2 regions of the Lysinibacillus sp. FSL K6-0057 genome follow, and region 2 is predicted to be linked to the other one. Evidence: a T-box and tRNA genes for the amino acid it is inferred to sense, from the RefSeq annotation. Region 2 holds a T-box; the other holds one or more tRNA genes.
What was found. The T-box of region 2 lies ahead of ileS (isoleucine--tRNA ligase). A T-box ahead of a tRNA ligase gene usually reads a tRNA of that ligase, here a tRNA-Ile.
Positions count from the first base shown of each region.

Region 1: it has a tRNA-Ile gene. The T-box ahead of ileS (isoleucine--tRNA ligase) is inferred to sense a tRNA for this amino acid. The anticodon was not compared.

Region 1 covers NZ_CP152047.1:3,883,383-3,889,994, reverse strand. Annotated here, with positions in the region: rRNA gene MHB40_RS19380 (23S ribosomal RNA) at 1-2,281, shown strand, start outside; rRNA gene rrf (5S ribosomal RNA) at 2,442-2,557, shown strand; tRNA gene MHB40_RS19370 (tRNA-Val) at 2,568-2,643, shown strand; tRNA gene MHB40_RS19365 (tRNA-Thr) at 2,647-2,722, shown strand; tRNA gene MHB40_RS19360 (tRNA-Lys) at 2,730-2,805, shown strand; tRNA gene MHB40_RS19355 (tRNA-Leu) at 2,824-2,908, shown strand; tRNA gene MHB40_RS19350 (tRNA-Gly) at 2,945-3,019, shown strand; tRNA gene MHB40_RS19345 (tRNA-Leu) at 3,025-3,113, shown strand; tRNA gene MHB40_RS19340 (tRNA-Arg) at 3,122-3,198, shown strand; tRNA gene MHB40_RS19335 (tRNA-Pro) at 3,208-3,284, shown strand; tRNA gene MHB40_RS19330 (tRNA-Ala) at 3,301-3,376, shown strand; tRNA gene MHB40_RS19325 (tRNA-Met) at 3,405-3,478, shown strand; tRNA gene MHB40_RS19320 (tRNA-Ile) at 3,485-3,561, shown strand; tRNA gene MHB40_RS19315 (tRNA-Ser) at 3,577-3,669, shown strand; tRNA gene MHB40_RS19310 (tRNA-Met) at 3,723-3,797, shown strand; tRNA gene MHB40_RS19305 (tRNA-Asp) at 3,801-3,876, shown strand; tRNA gene MHB40_RS19300 (tRNA-Phe) at 3,935-4,010, shown strand; tRNA gene MHB40_RS19295 (tRNA-Gly) at 4,016-4,089, shown strand; tRNA gene MHB40_RS19290 (tRNA-Ile) at 4,091-4,167, shown strand; tRNA gene MHB40_RS19285 (tRNA-Asn) at 4,172-4,248, shown strand; tRNA gene MHB40_RS19280 (tRNA-Ser) at 4,259-4,349, shown strand; tRNA gene MHB40_RS19275 (tRNA-Glu) at 4,352-4,423, shown strand; gene MHB40_RS19270 (VOC family protein) at 4,483-4,899, opposite strand; gene nadA (quinolinate synthase NadA) at 5,066-6,169, opposite strand; gene nadC (carboxylating nicotinate-nucleotide diphosphorylase) at 6,156-6,612, opposite strand, start outside.
Region 2 covers NZ_CP152047.1:1,049,643-1,056,254, forward strand. Annotated here, with positions in the region: gene MHB40_RS04890 (YggS family pyridoxal phosphate-dependent enzyme) at 1-312, shown strand, start outside; gene MHB40_RS04895 (cell division protein SepF) at 296-793, shown strand; gene MHB40_RS04900 (YggT family protein) at 814-1,095, shown strand; gene MHB40_RS04905 (RNA-binding protein) at 1,295-2,083, shown strand; gene MHB40_RS04910 (DivIVA domain-containing protein) at 2,179-2,703, shown strand; T-box leader at 2,800-3,024, shown strand; gene ileS (isoleucine--tRNA ligase) at 3,137-5,905, shown strand; gene MHB40_RS04920 (AraC family transcriptional regulator) at 6,008-6,612, opposite strand, start outside.

The sequences.
Region 1 (6,612 bases), 2.2 Mb from region 2:
GTTAAGCTTTAGAAGGCGGAGCCGCAGCGAAAGCGAGTCTGAATAGGGCGAAATAGTACGTGGTCGTAGACCCGAAACCAGGTGATCTACCCATGTCCAGGGTGAAGGTGAGGTAACACTTACTGGAGGCCCGAACCCACGCACGTTGAAAAGTGCGGGGATGAGGTGTGGGTAGCGGAGAAATTCCAATCGAACTTGGAGATAGCTGGTTCTCTCCGAAATAGCTTTAGGGCTAGCCTCGTGATGAGAATACTGGAGGTAGAGCACTGTTTGGACTAGGGGGCCATCCCGGTTTACCGAATTCAGACAAACTCCGAATGCCAGATATTTATACACGGGAGTCAGACTGCGAGTGATAAGATCCGTAGTCAAAAGGGAAACAGCCCAGACCACCAGCTAAGGTCCCAAAGTAATCGTTAAGTGGAAAAGGATGTGGCGTTGCACAGACAACCAGGATGTTGGCTTAGAAGCAGCCATCATTTAAAGAGTGCGTAATAGCTCACTGGTCGAGTGACGCTGCGCCGAAAATGTATCGGGGCTAAACGATTCACCGAAGCTGTGGATTGACATCTACGATGTCAGTGGTAGGAGAGCGTTCTAAGTGCGTTGAAGTCAGACCGGAAGGACTGGTGGAGCGCTTAGAAGTGAGAATGCCGGTATGAGTAGCGAAAGACGGGTGAGAATCCCGTCCACCGTATGACTAAGGTTTCCTGAGGAAGGCTCGTCCGCTCAGGGTTAGTCGGGACCTAAGCCGAGGCCGATAGGCGTAGGCGATGGACAACAGGTTGATATTCCTGTACCACCTCCTCACCGTTTGAGAAATGGGGGGACGCAGTAGGATAGGGTAAGCGCGCTGTTGGATATGCGCGTCCAAGCAGTAAGGCGTGTGTGTAGGCAAATCCGCACACTGTAACGTTGAGCTGTGATGGCGAGTCCGTATGGACGAAGTTCCTGATTTCACACTGCCAAGAAAAGCCTCTATCGAGGTGAGAGGTGCCCGTACCGCAAACCGACACAGGTAGTCGAGGAGAGAATCCTAAGGTGTGCGAGAGAACTCTCGTTAAGGAACTCGGCAAAATGACCCCGTAACTTCGGGAGAAGGGGTGCTCTTGAGCGTGCAAGCGCATGAGAGCCGCAGTGAATAGGCCCAGGCGACTGTTTAGCAAAAACACAGGTCTCTGCAAAACCGTAAGGTGACGTATAGGGGCTGACGCCTGCCCGGTGCTGGAAGGTTAAGAGGAGTGGTTAGCGCAAGCGAAGCTGCGAATTGAAGCCCCAGTAAACGGCGGCCGTAACTATAACGGTCCTAAGGTAGCGAAATTCCTTGTCGGGTAAGTTCCGACCCGCACGAAAGGCGTAACGATCTGGGCACTGTCTCAACGAGAGACTCGGTGAAATTATAGTACCTGTGAAGATGCAGGTTACCCGCGACAGGACGGAAAGACCCCGTGGAGCTTTACTGTAGCCTGATATTGAATTTTGGTACAACTTGTACAGGATAGGTAGGAGCCAGAGATCTCGGAGCGCCAGCTTCGAAGGAGGCGTCGGTGGGATACTACCCTGGTTGTATTGAAATTCTAACCCATGCCCCTTAGCGGGGCAGGAGACAGTGTCAGGCGGACAGTTTGACTGGGGCGGTCGCCTCCTAAAAGGTAACGGAGGCGCCCAAAGGTTCCCTCAGAATGGTTGGAAATCATTCGTAGAGTGTAAAGGCACAAGGGAGCTTGACTGCGAGACCTACAAGTCGAGCAGGGTCGAAAGACGGGCTTAGTGATCCGGTGGTTCCGCATGGAAGGGCCATCGCTCAACGGATAAAAGCTACCCCGGGGATAACAGGCTTATCTCCCCCAAGAGTCCACATCGACGGGGAGGTTTGGCACCTCGATGTCGGCTCATCGCATCCTGGGGCTGTAGTCGGTCCCAAGGGTTGGGCTGTTCGCCCATTAAAGCGGTACGCGAGCTGGGTTCAGAACGTCGTGAGACAGTTCGGTCCCTATCCGTCGTGGGCGTAGGAAATTTGAGAGGAGCTGTCCTTAGTACGAGAGGACCGGGATGGACACACCGCTGGTGTACCAGTTGTCTTGCCAAAGGCATCGCTGGGTAGCTATGTGTGGACGGGATAAGTGCTGAAAGCATCTAAGCATGAAGCCCCCCTCAAGATGAGATTTCCCATTACGCAAGTAAGTAAGATCCCTCAAAGACGATGAGGTAGATAGGTTCGAGGTGGAAGTGTGGTGACACATGGAGCTGACGAATACTAATCGATCGAGGACTTAACCAAAACGTTTGAACCATTCAATGTATCGTTTATCCAGTTTTGAAAGAACAACACTTTCAACAAGTTTTTAAGATACTATGTATTTTGAAGCTTTTAAAAGGAACTTCTGCTAAGAACGCAACATCCGTGTTGCAACGCAGAAGCCAGCACATCCATGTGCAAGTCTAGTGATGATGGCAAAGAGGTCACACCCGTTCCCATACCGAACACGGAAGTTAAGCTCTTTAGCGCCGATGGTAGTTGGGGGCTTCCCCCTGTGAGAGTAGGACGTCGCTAGGCATAGTACCCAGGAGGATTAGCTCAGCTGGGAGAGCATCTGCCTTACAAGCAGAGGGTCGGCGGTTCGAGCCCGTCATCCTCCACCATATGCCGGTTTAGCTCAGCAGGTAGAGCAACTGACTTGTAATCAGTAGGTCGTGGGTTCGATTCCTATAGCCGGCACCATTTTTTCGAGCCATTAGCTCAGTTGGTAGAGCATCTGACTTTTAATCAGAGGGTCGAAGGTTCGAGTCCTTCATGGCTCACCATTTTTGAAATAATAATAAGCGGGTGTGGCGGAATTGGCAGACGCACTAGACTTAGGATCTAGCGCCGCAAGGCGTGGGGGTTCGACTCCCTTCACCCGCACCATTATTTTCATTGCCAGATAAAAAAACTTATGCACATGCGGAAGTAGTTCAGTGGTAGAACACCACCTTGCCAAGGTGGGGGTCGCGAGTTCGAACCTCGTCTTCCGCTCCAAATGTGCCGGGGTGGCGGAACTGGCAGACGCACAGGACTTAAAATCCTGCGGTAGGTGACTACCGTACCGGTTCGATTCCGGTCCTCGGCACCATCTTAAATGCGCCCGTAGCTCAATTGGATAGAGCGTCTGACTACGGATCAGAAGGTTATGGGTTCGACTCCTGTCGGGCGCGCCAAAAGAACAACGGGAAGTAGCTCAGCTTGGTAGAGCACTTGGTTTGGGACCAAGGGGTCGCAGGTTCGAATCCTGTCTTCCCGACCATTTCCTAAAAATTTATGGGGCCTTAGCTCAGCTGGGAGAGCGCCTGCCTTGCACGCAGGAGGTCAGCGGTTCGATCCCGCTAGGCTCCACCATAAGTAAATTAACCAGTATAAAGATCCTGGCGGCGTAGCTCAGCTGGCTAGAGCGTACGGTTCATACCCGTAAGGTCGGGGGTTCGATCCCCTCTGCCGCCATCTTAAGGACCTTTAGCTCAGTTGGTTAGAGCAGACGGCTCATAACCGTCCGGTCGCAGGTTCGAGTCCTGCAAGGTCCACCATTTATATATTGTAACGGAGGTATACCCAAGTCTGGCTGAAGGGATCGGTCTTGAAAACCGACAGGCGGGTAACACCGCGCGGGGGTTCGAATCCCTCTACCTCCTCCAGTTTTAAATTTTTATAAATGGTGCTTTAAAAACTCGAAACAGCATAAAATTATCGCGGGGTGGAGCAGTGGTAGCTCGTCGGGCTCATAACCCGAAGGTCGTTGGTTCAAATCCGGCCCCCGCAACCAAAAGGTCCCGTGGTGTAGCGGTTAACATGCCTGCCTGTCACGCAGGAGATCGCCGGTTCGATCCCGGTCGGGACCGCCATTTTTAAAATAAAAGTCATGAGAAGCAAAAGAGTGAGCAAGCTTAGCATGGACGAAATGGGTCAGTAGCTCAGTTGGTAGAGCATTAGATTGAAGCTCTAAGTGTCGGCGGTTCGATTCCGTCCTGACCCACCATTTATGCGGGTGTAGTTTAATGGTAAAACCTCAGCCTTCCAAGCTGATGTCGTGGGTTCGATTCCCATCACCCGCTCCAAGGGCCTATAGCTCAGCTGGTTAGAGCGCACGCCTGATAAGCGTGAGGTCGATGGTTCGAGTCCATTTAGGCCCACCATTATTCCGAAGTAGCTCAGTTGGTAGTAGCACCTGACTGTTAATCAGGTTGTCGCAGGTTCGAGTCCTGCCTTCGGAGCCATTTTTATTTTGGGGAAGTACTCAAGAGGCTGAAGAGGCGCCCCTGCTAAGGGTGTAGGTCGGGTAACCGGCGCGAGGGTTCAAATCCCTCCTTCTCCGCCATGGGCCCGTTGGTCAAGTGGTTAAGACACCGCCCTTTCACGGCGGTAACACGGGTTCGAATCCCGTACGGGTCATACTAAAAACAGTAGATGCAGTTGCATCTACTGTTTTTTTATATTCATAGATATAAATTTTACGCTTGATTCAATGCATTTTCGTCCATATAAACTACTTCCCAGATATGCCCGTCTACATCTTGAAAACCCCAACCATACATAAATCCGTGATCTTGTGGTTCACTATAAGGTTTACCACCAGAGGCAAGTGCCTTATTCACTAATTGATCTACTTGTTCTCGATTTTCGACAGAAAGGCATAAGATTGCTTCTGCAGAAGTAGTAGTATCTGTAACTTCTTTCTTACTAAACCCTTTAAATCGTTCTTCCACCATTATTAATACAAAGATATTTTCACTAATAATCATTGAGGCCGTTGTTTCATCACTGAATTGTTGATTGAACTCAAAACCTAATTCCTTAAAAAAGTTGATAGATTTGTTTAGATCTTTCACTGGTAAATTGATAAAGATATTTTTCGATTGAAAAGCCATTTAGTATCACCTCCAAATCGACAGTATCATAGCGCCTTAAGTCATGTCAATTTTAGCATTGTGGGCAAAAATGGCAGACATTTAAATTATTTAAAGCAGATGTTATATCACCATAAAAAACAGAAAGGTTATTTATACAACCTTTCTGTTGATAAAGCCTATCTATTTATCCTCTAGCTAGCATTCTTTCAAGTGAGCTAAGTGCTTCAGCAGTAGTATGTTCATCTACTTGTATACGGTTATGAGGTTGCCCCTGCTCAATACTTTCGAGGCTCCATAACAAATGCGGCAGGTCAATACGATTCATTGTTAAGCAAGGACAAAAGTTTTCATTTAAAGAGACAATATGTTTATCTGGATGCTGCTTAATAATGCGATTGACTAAGTTCATTTCTGTTCCAATGGCCCATGAAGATCCGCTCGGAGCGCGATTGATTGTGTCAATAATGTATTTTGTGGAGCCTGCATCATCAGCTGCTGCTACAACTTCACGACTGCACTCAGGGTGAACAATAATTCTCATAGTTGGGTGTGCTTTGCGAATAATCTCTGTATGTTGAACTGTGAAACCTTCGTGCACAGAGCAGTGACCCTTCCAAAGAATAACCTGAATATTTTCAAGGGGCTCTGTTGTTTCGAGCATGTTCTTATGAGGATTCCAAACAGCCATATTTTCAAGAGGAATACCTAAGTCATAGGCAGTATTTCTTCCTAAATGTTGGTCAGGTAAAAAGAAGATACGCTGTTTTTGTGTAAATGCCCATTGAACAAGCTCCTTAGCATTCGATGAAGTGACACAAGCACCACCATGTCTTCCAGTAAAGGCTTTAATAGCTGCAGTTGAATTGACATAGGTTAGAGGGATAATCGTATCACCAAAGAGTTCTTGAAGAATCGGCCAAGCTTGTTCAGTTTGATAAATGTCTGCCATATCAGCCATTGAACAACCAGCACGCATATCTGGCAAATAGACATATTGTTGTTTCGTTGTCAGCATATCAGCAGTCTCTGCCATAAAATGCACGCCGCAAAATACGATGTGTTCAGCTTCCTTATTTGCTGCGGATAATTGAGCTAACTGTAAAGAATCTCCAGTTGCATCAGCAAATTGAATGACCTCATCTTTTTGATAATGGTGCCCAGGAATAAATAATTTAGGACCTAATTTTTTCTTTATTGATAAAATACGAGATTCCATTTCCTTTACGGATAGTGCCCGATAATGCTCAGGAAGTAGTGTCGTTTGTTGTAATAAACTAGTGATGGACAAGGGAATGATCTCCTTTCATTTGAACGAGTGCACTAATGTCAAAAGCTTTAACTGAATGTGTTAAGGAGCCAAGTGAAATCCACTGAATACCCGATTGGGCATATGCCTTTAAATTTTCAAGTGTGATGCCCCCAGATGCTTCAGTTGCAATAGAAGGAGGGACAGTAGGAAGCCATGCACGTATCTCTTCTGGACTACGGTTATCAAACATAATAATATCTGCTCCAGCGTTGATAGCTTCTTCTAGCTGTTCTTTTGTTTCAATTTCAACTTCGATTTTTACAGTATGACCAACCTTCGCTCTAGCGGATTGAACTGCATTTGTTATGCTACCAGCAAAGGCAATATGATTATCCTTTAGCATGATTGCATCATACAGACCATTACGATGATTAAAAGCACCACCGATTCGAACAGCATATTTATCCAGCATACGCAGTCCA
Region 2 (6,612 bases):
GGTTTAACTATCGAAGAAGTTTTGCCTTTTGTAGAAGCCTTAAAAGGTTTTACAAAGATTCAAGTTGTAGGTTTAATGACAATGGCACCAAACACCGAAAACGAAGCAATCATTCGCTCTGTTTTCAAGCAATTAAAACAATGTCAACAGCAAATAGCCGAGCAAGGATTCGCACACGCACCTTGTACCGAGTTATCAATGGGCATGTCTAATGACTTTGAAATTGCGGTAGAGGAAGGGGCTACTTTTGTTCGAGTCGGAACGGCTCTTGTTGGAAATGAAAGAGGGGAACAGGATGAGCATGAAAAATAAGATTAAAAACTTCTTTTACCTTGAAGAAGAATTAGAAGAAGAAATCACGCAAGCTCCTATTCAGCAACAACAACCCATACAACAACAGCAACCGATTCATTCAGTAAAGCCTAAAAAAATGATGAAAGAACGTAAAGCACCTATTCATGAAATTGTGCCACAAAGTTCAGCAACTCCTAATAACATTGTCAGTTTGCAGGCAGCTATGAGTTCTAAGGGAGCAAAAGTTGTTTTAATAGAACCCAGAGTTTATGCAGAAGCACAGGATATCGCAGAGCATTTAAAAAATAAGCGTGCAACAATCGTTAATTTACAACGTATTGAACGAGAACAAGGTAAACGCATTATTGATTTTTTAAGTGGCACAGTCTATGCTCTTGCTGGTGATATTCAACGTATCGGTAAGGATATTTTCCTGTGTACGCCAGATAATGTAGAAGTGACTGGTGAAATTACAAACTTTATTTTAGACGATAATTAATAGCGAGGATTGTAGTTTATATGACTTTTCTTTTAATACTTAGTTATGTATCATTAGCATTTAAGATTTATTCATTTATGCTAATTGCATATATCTTAATGTCTTGGGTGCCTGCCGCTCAAAATTCAGCCATTGGTCGAATGCTTGAAAAAGTATGTGAGCCATATTTAGGGATTTTTAGGAAGTTTATTCCGCCGCTTGGTATGATTGATATTTCTCCAATTGTGGCCATCTTTATGCTGAATTTTATAGAAAGAGGGCTTTATATAGTCATTCAGAAAATATATTTTATGTTCGCTTAGAAGTAAATCCTCACGTTTTAGTGGGGATTTTTTATTTATTTTGATGCAACACGAAGTATCAAGTAAAAAAGAATTACTCCGCTACTAAAGCGACTAATAAAAAATTTTTAAAACAATGATGTCCAAACGTCATTAATTGGGAATACTAAGTTTCCAACTAACAAAGCAAAACGGAACTAGTGAAAGAGGAGACAACAAGATGGAACACTTAATCCAGCATTTTCGAAAAGAAGAACAACCCTTTATTGAACAGGTAATAAGTTGGCAACGTGAGGTGGAAGATCGTTATGCGCCTAAGCTGACAGATTTTCTTGATCCAAGACAACGTTTTATTGTGACCTCTATTATCGGGCAGGATGATACGCTGAAAACGGCATGCACAGGTTTATTTGATGGAGCAGAAAGGCAGCGTATGCTCATTTTTCCTACTTACTATGAAGCGACAGAAGAAGACTTTCAGTTGGTGGCATTTACGATTCAATATCCTGTGAAATTTGTTCAATTACGACATCCTGATGTTTTAGGTGCATTGCTATCATTAGGTTTAAACCGTGGTAAATTTGGTGATATTCGAGTTAATGATTACCAGGTGCAATTCATTGTAGCTCAGGAGGTAGCAGAATATGTTCGTTTACATTTAACGGGTATTGGTAAAGTAAAGGTGCATATTGAGTCTTTAAAAGAAGCGGATTCCCTTATTGTAAATGAGGAAGAATGGTTGGAGGAATCTCATACGGTATCTTCGATGCGTTTAGATGTAATTATTGCGACTGTCTTAAATGTATCACGCCAAAAAGCTCAAGCTTTCATTACTGGGAAAAAAGTACGTGTTAATTGGACAGAACGAGACACAGTTGCTTTTGAATTACAAGAGGGAGATATTTTATCGATACGAGGAAGTGGTCGTGTGAAAATTATTATGACTGAAGGCCGAACAAAAAAAGATAAAATCCGTCTACAAGTCGGTCGATTGGCCCAAAAAAGCTGAAAGTGAAGTAAATTTCATTAATTTTTACTGCTAAGTTGTCGGAACAATTGTATAATAGGAATTACGAATGTACATGTAAAGGAGAGAAGGATTGTATGCCATTATCACCTATTGATATACATAATAAGGAGTTTACAAAAGCCTTCAGAGGCTATGCTGAAGATGAAGTAAATGAATTTTTAGATCAGATTATTAAAGACTATGAAATTCTGCTTCGTGAAAAAAAAGAAGTTGATAAACAATTAGAGATGGCCTTAGAACAAGCGAGACATTTTAACTCCTTAGAAGAAACTTTGCAGAAGTCTATTGTCGTTGCACAAGAAGCGGCTGATGAAGTGCGAAGAAACTCTCAAAAAGAGGCGAAGCTCATTGTAAAAGAAGCTGAAAAAAATGCTGATCGAATTGTCAATGAAGCTTTGACGAAGGCTCGTAAGGTGACGATTGAAATTGATGAGCTTAAAAAGCAATCTAAGGTATTCCGTAATCGTTTCAAGATGCTTGTAGAAGCACAGCTTGATTTACTTAATGCAGATGACTGGGATCATTTGCTGCAATATGATATTGATTTAACAGAAATTCAAGCATCTGTTGAGGAAGCACAGGATTCTGAAGATATTTAACTTTTCTTTTTAATTGTTGCAATTGACAAATGAAACTTGACGCGATTGTTTGAATTTCATATACTTTGTAATAGTAATTATTTTGAACAGATATGCATAAAAGCAGAGACGAAGACAGTATTTGTTAGGCGTTGTTAAGCGATTTGGGGACAGTGAGAGCCCAAACATACAACTAGCATTGAACATCACTTCTGAGCTAAATAACTGAAAAAAGTAGGTTATTTCGTGATGCACGACGTTAAATGTGCTTTTAAGAGGTAGTGCAATTTTTTTGTGCTACAAGTAGGGTGGTACCGCGAGTAGAAGCTTCTCGTCCCTTAGTGGGATTGAGGGCTTTTTTTGTTTGTTCCCGAATCGTTTTAGATAAGTTTGCCAATAACTGTCGTATGAGAAGAATGTCTACCTGTTTATGTAAAATAAAGGAGGAATTTTAATGGTTGAATACAAAGATACTTTATTAATGCCAAAAACAGATTTCCCAATGCGTGGAAACTTACCGGCAAATGAGCCAAAAATGCAAGAAAAATGGAATGCTATGGATATTAACAAATTACAAATGGAGCGTACGGAAGATCGCCCAGAATTTGTTCTACATGATGGCCCTCCATATGCCAATGGTGATATCCACATCGGCCATGCTTTAAATAAAGTATTGAAGGATATGATTACACGTCATCGTTCTATGACTGGCTACCATGTAAATTATATTCCAGGTTGGGATACACATGGTTTACCAATTGAGCAAGCATTGACGAACAAAGGTGTAAAGCGTAAAGAAATGTCAGTAGCAGCATTCCGCCAACTTTGTGAAGAGTATGCGTATGAGCAAATTGACAATCAACGTACACAATTCCGTCGATTAGGCATTCGTGGGGATTGGGAAAATCCTTATATTACGTTGAAGCCTGAGTTTGAAGCACGTCAAATTGAAGTATTTGGTAAAATGGCCGAAAAAGGTTATATCTATAAAGGATTAAAACCAGTTTATTGGTCACCATCTTCTGAATCTGCTCTAGCGGAAGCTGAAATTGAATATAAGGATATCAAATCACCGTCCATTTATGTAAGCTTTGCTATTAAGGATGCAAAAGGTGTTGTACCAGCAGACGCAAAATTTATTATTTGGACAACAACACCTTGGACATTACCAGCAAACTTAGGGATTTCTTTGAATCCTGAATTTGTCTATGTCGTAGTAGCGGTGGCTAATAAAAAATTCATCATCGCCAAAGAATTATTAGAGTCAGTGGCAAATACGCTTGGATGGGAAGACTATGAGGTTGTACAGGAAGTAAAAGGTGAGGCACTAGATCGTATTGTAGCACAGCATCCATTCTATGATCGTGAATCTCTTATTATGGTAGGCGAACACGTAACAGCTGAAGCGGGTACTGGTTGTGTTCATACAGCACCAGGACACGGGGAAGACGATTATCATATTGGTAAACAGTATGGTTTAGGTATTCTTAGCCCTCTTGATAATAGTGGATGTTATACAGATGAGGCACCAGGCTTTGAAGGCGTGTTTTATAATGATGCGAATAAACTAGTAACAGAAAAACTAAAAGAAGTAGAAGCGTTAGAAAAGCTTGATTTCTTTACGCACTCATACCCACATGACTGGCGTACGAAAAAGCCTGTTATTTATCGTGCGACACCTCAATGGTTTGCATCCGTTGAAGCATTCCGTGGAGAGTTATTAGAGGCTGTAAAAGCAACAGCATTTACACCAGCTTGGGGAGAAACGCGTCTTTATAATATGATTCGTGATCGTGGAGACTGGGTAATTTCACGTCAACGTGCTTGGGGTGTGCCGATTCCGATTTTCTATGCTGAAAATGGTGAACCAATTATTACACCTGAAACAATTAGTCATGTCTCAGCATTATTCCGTGAGCATGGATCAAATATTTGGTTCCAAAAAACAGCAAAAGAATTATTGCCAGAAGGCTTTACACATCCAGGAAGCCCGAACGGTGAATTCACAAAAGAAAATGATATTATGGACGTATGGTTCGATTCAGGTTCATCACACCAAGGTGTACTGGTAGAACGTGGCATGAAATATCCAGCTGATCTCTATTTAGAAGGCTCTGACCAACACCGTGGTTGGTTTAATTCATCTCTTATTACATCTGTAGCGATTAACGGCTATGCACCATATAAAGGACTTTTAACACATGGTTTCGTTCTTGATGGTGAAGGACGTAAAATGAGTAAATCTTTAGGGAATGTAATTATCCCACAAAAAGTAATGGATCAGTATGGCGCAGACATTCTTCGTTTATGGGTTGCTTCTGTTGACTATACAGCAGATGTGCGCATTTCTATGGATATGTTAAAGCAAGTATCTGAAGTGTATCGTAAAATTCGTAATACATTCCGTTTCTTACATGGTAATATTGCTGATTTCGATCCTAAGAAAGATCGTGTAGCTTATGCAGAGCTTCGTGAAATGGATCAATATGTGTATATGCGCTTACAAGATGTCTTAAAAACTGTACGTGCTGCATATGATCGCTATGATTTTGCTGCTGTCTATCATGTAGTCAATAATTTTGTTGCTGTAGAGTTATCTTCATTCTATCTGGATATTGCAAAAGACGTTGTCTATATTGAGGGTCATGACAATAAAGATCGTCGTGCGATGCAAACAGTTATTTATGATACATTAATGACATTGGTTAAAATCATGACACCAGTTATCCCACATACAACAGATGAAATGTGGTCTTACCTAAATGCTCAAGGTATTGTAGAAGAGGCTTCTGTTCAATTAACGGACTTCCCAGAGGTAGATGTTCAAGCGAATTTTGACAGCCTACGCACAAAATGGGAAAAAATTATTGATGTACGCGATGATATTTTAAAAGCATTAGAGGAAGCACGTAATGCGAAAACAATTGGTAAATCACTTGAAGCAAAAGTGACTGTCTATGCAAAAGAGGACATTGTCGCATTATTGAACGATGCCAACATTGACTTTGCACAACTTTCCATCGTTTCAGCTTTCGAGGTAGCTGCCATAGAAGAAGCGCCTGCTGAAGCTTTAGCACTTGAGCATGTTTCCATTGTTGTTGAGAAGGCGACAGGTGAGAAATGTGAGCGTTGCTGGTCAATTTCTGAAACAGTTGGTGCAAATGAGGCACAACCTACAGTATGCGCTCGCTGTGCAGAAGTTGTAGAAAAATATTACGTGTAATGCTATGAAAAATAAGAATCTGCATTCTCATGTAGATGATAAGCAAGTCTCCTTGATGGGGGCTTGCTTTTTTTCATGAGGTTTTTGCAGATTCTTTCTAGATTATTTAAATAAAATTTCTGTCGTATTGCGGTAGTCTGTTGGAGAGATTCCTACATATTTTTTAAAGGTTAAACTATAGTAATTTGGTGTATTAAAGCCACAGGTGGAGGAGATTTTTTCTACGGTGTAGTCGTACTTGCGTAAAAAAGGTAAGGTTTTGATAATGCGCGTATAAGCAACATAGTCAACGAAATTGCGACCCGTTTCTTTTTTAAATAGTCTACTAAAATGAGTTGGGCTAAAGCTAATATATTTTGCAACATCACGTATGGTCAGCTGTTCGTCATAATGTTCTTCAATATACTGAATAGCTTTTTGAAGCTGCTCATGCTTTGTTAAATCTTCGTAATACCTGATGTGAATGTTATGGATAGGTGGTTTTCTACGTGCTTTTCTAGCCTGACTATAGGATTCCTTCACATGCATAGCATCCTGAAATACACCACCAATCCCCATAAATAGATGAATAGAGTGGTCCTTTTTTAGTGTCTCGATCACCTCTAATAGACAGGCTTCACCCTCTGCCCAATGTTTAAAAGAGTTGTACTTAGACGGAATTCGCATAAGAAGTAGTAAATAGCGTTCAAAATGTAAAAAGGATAATG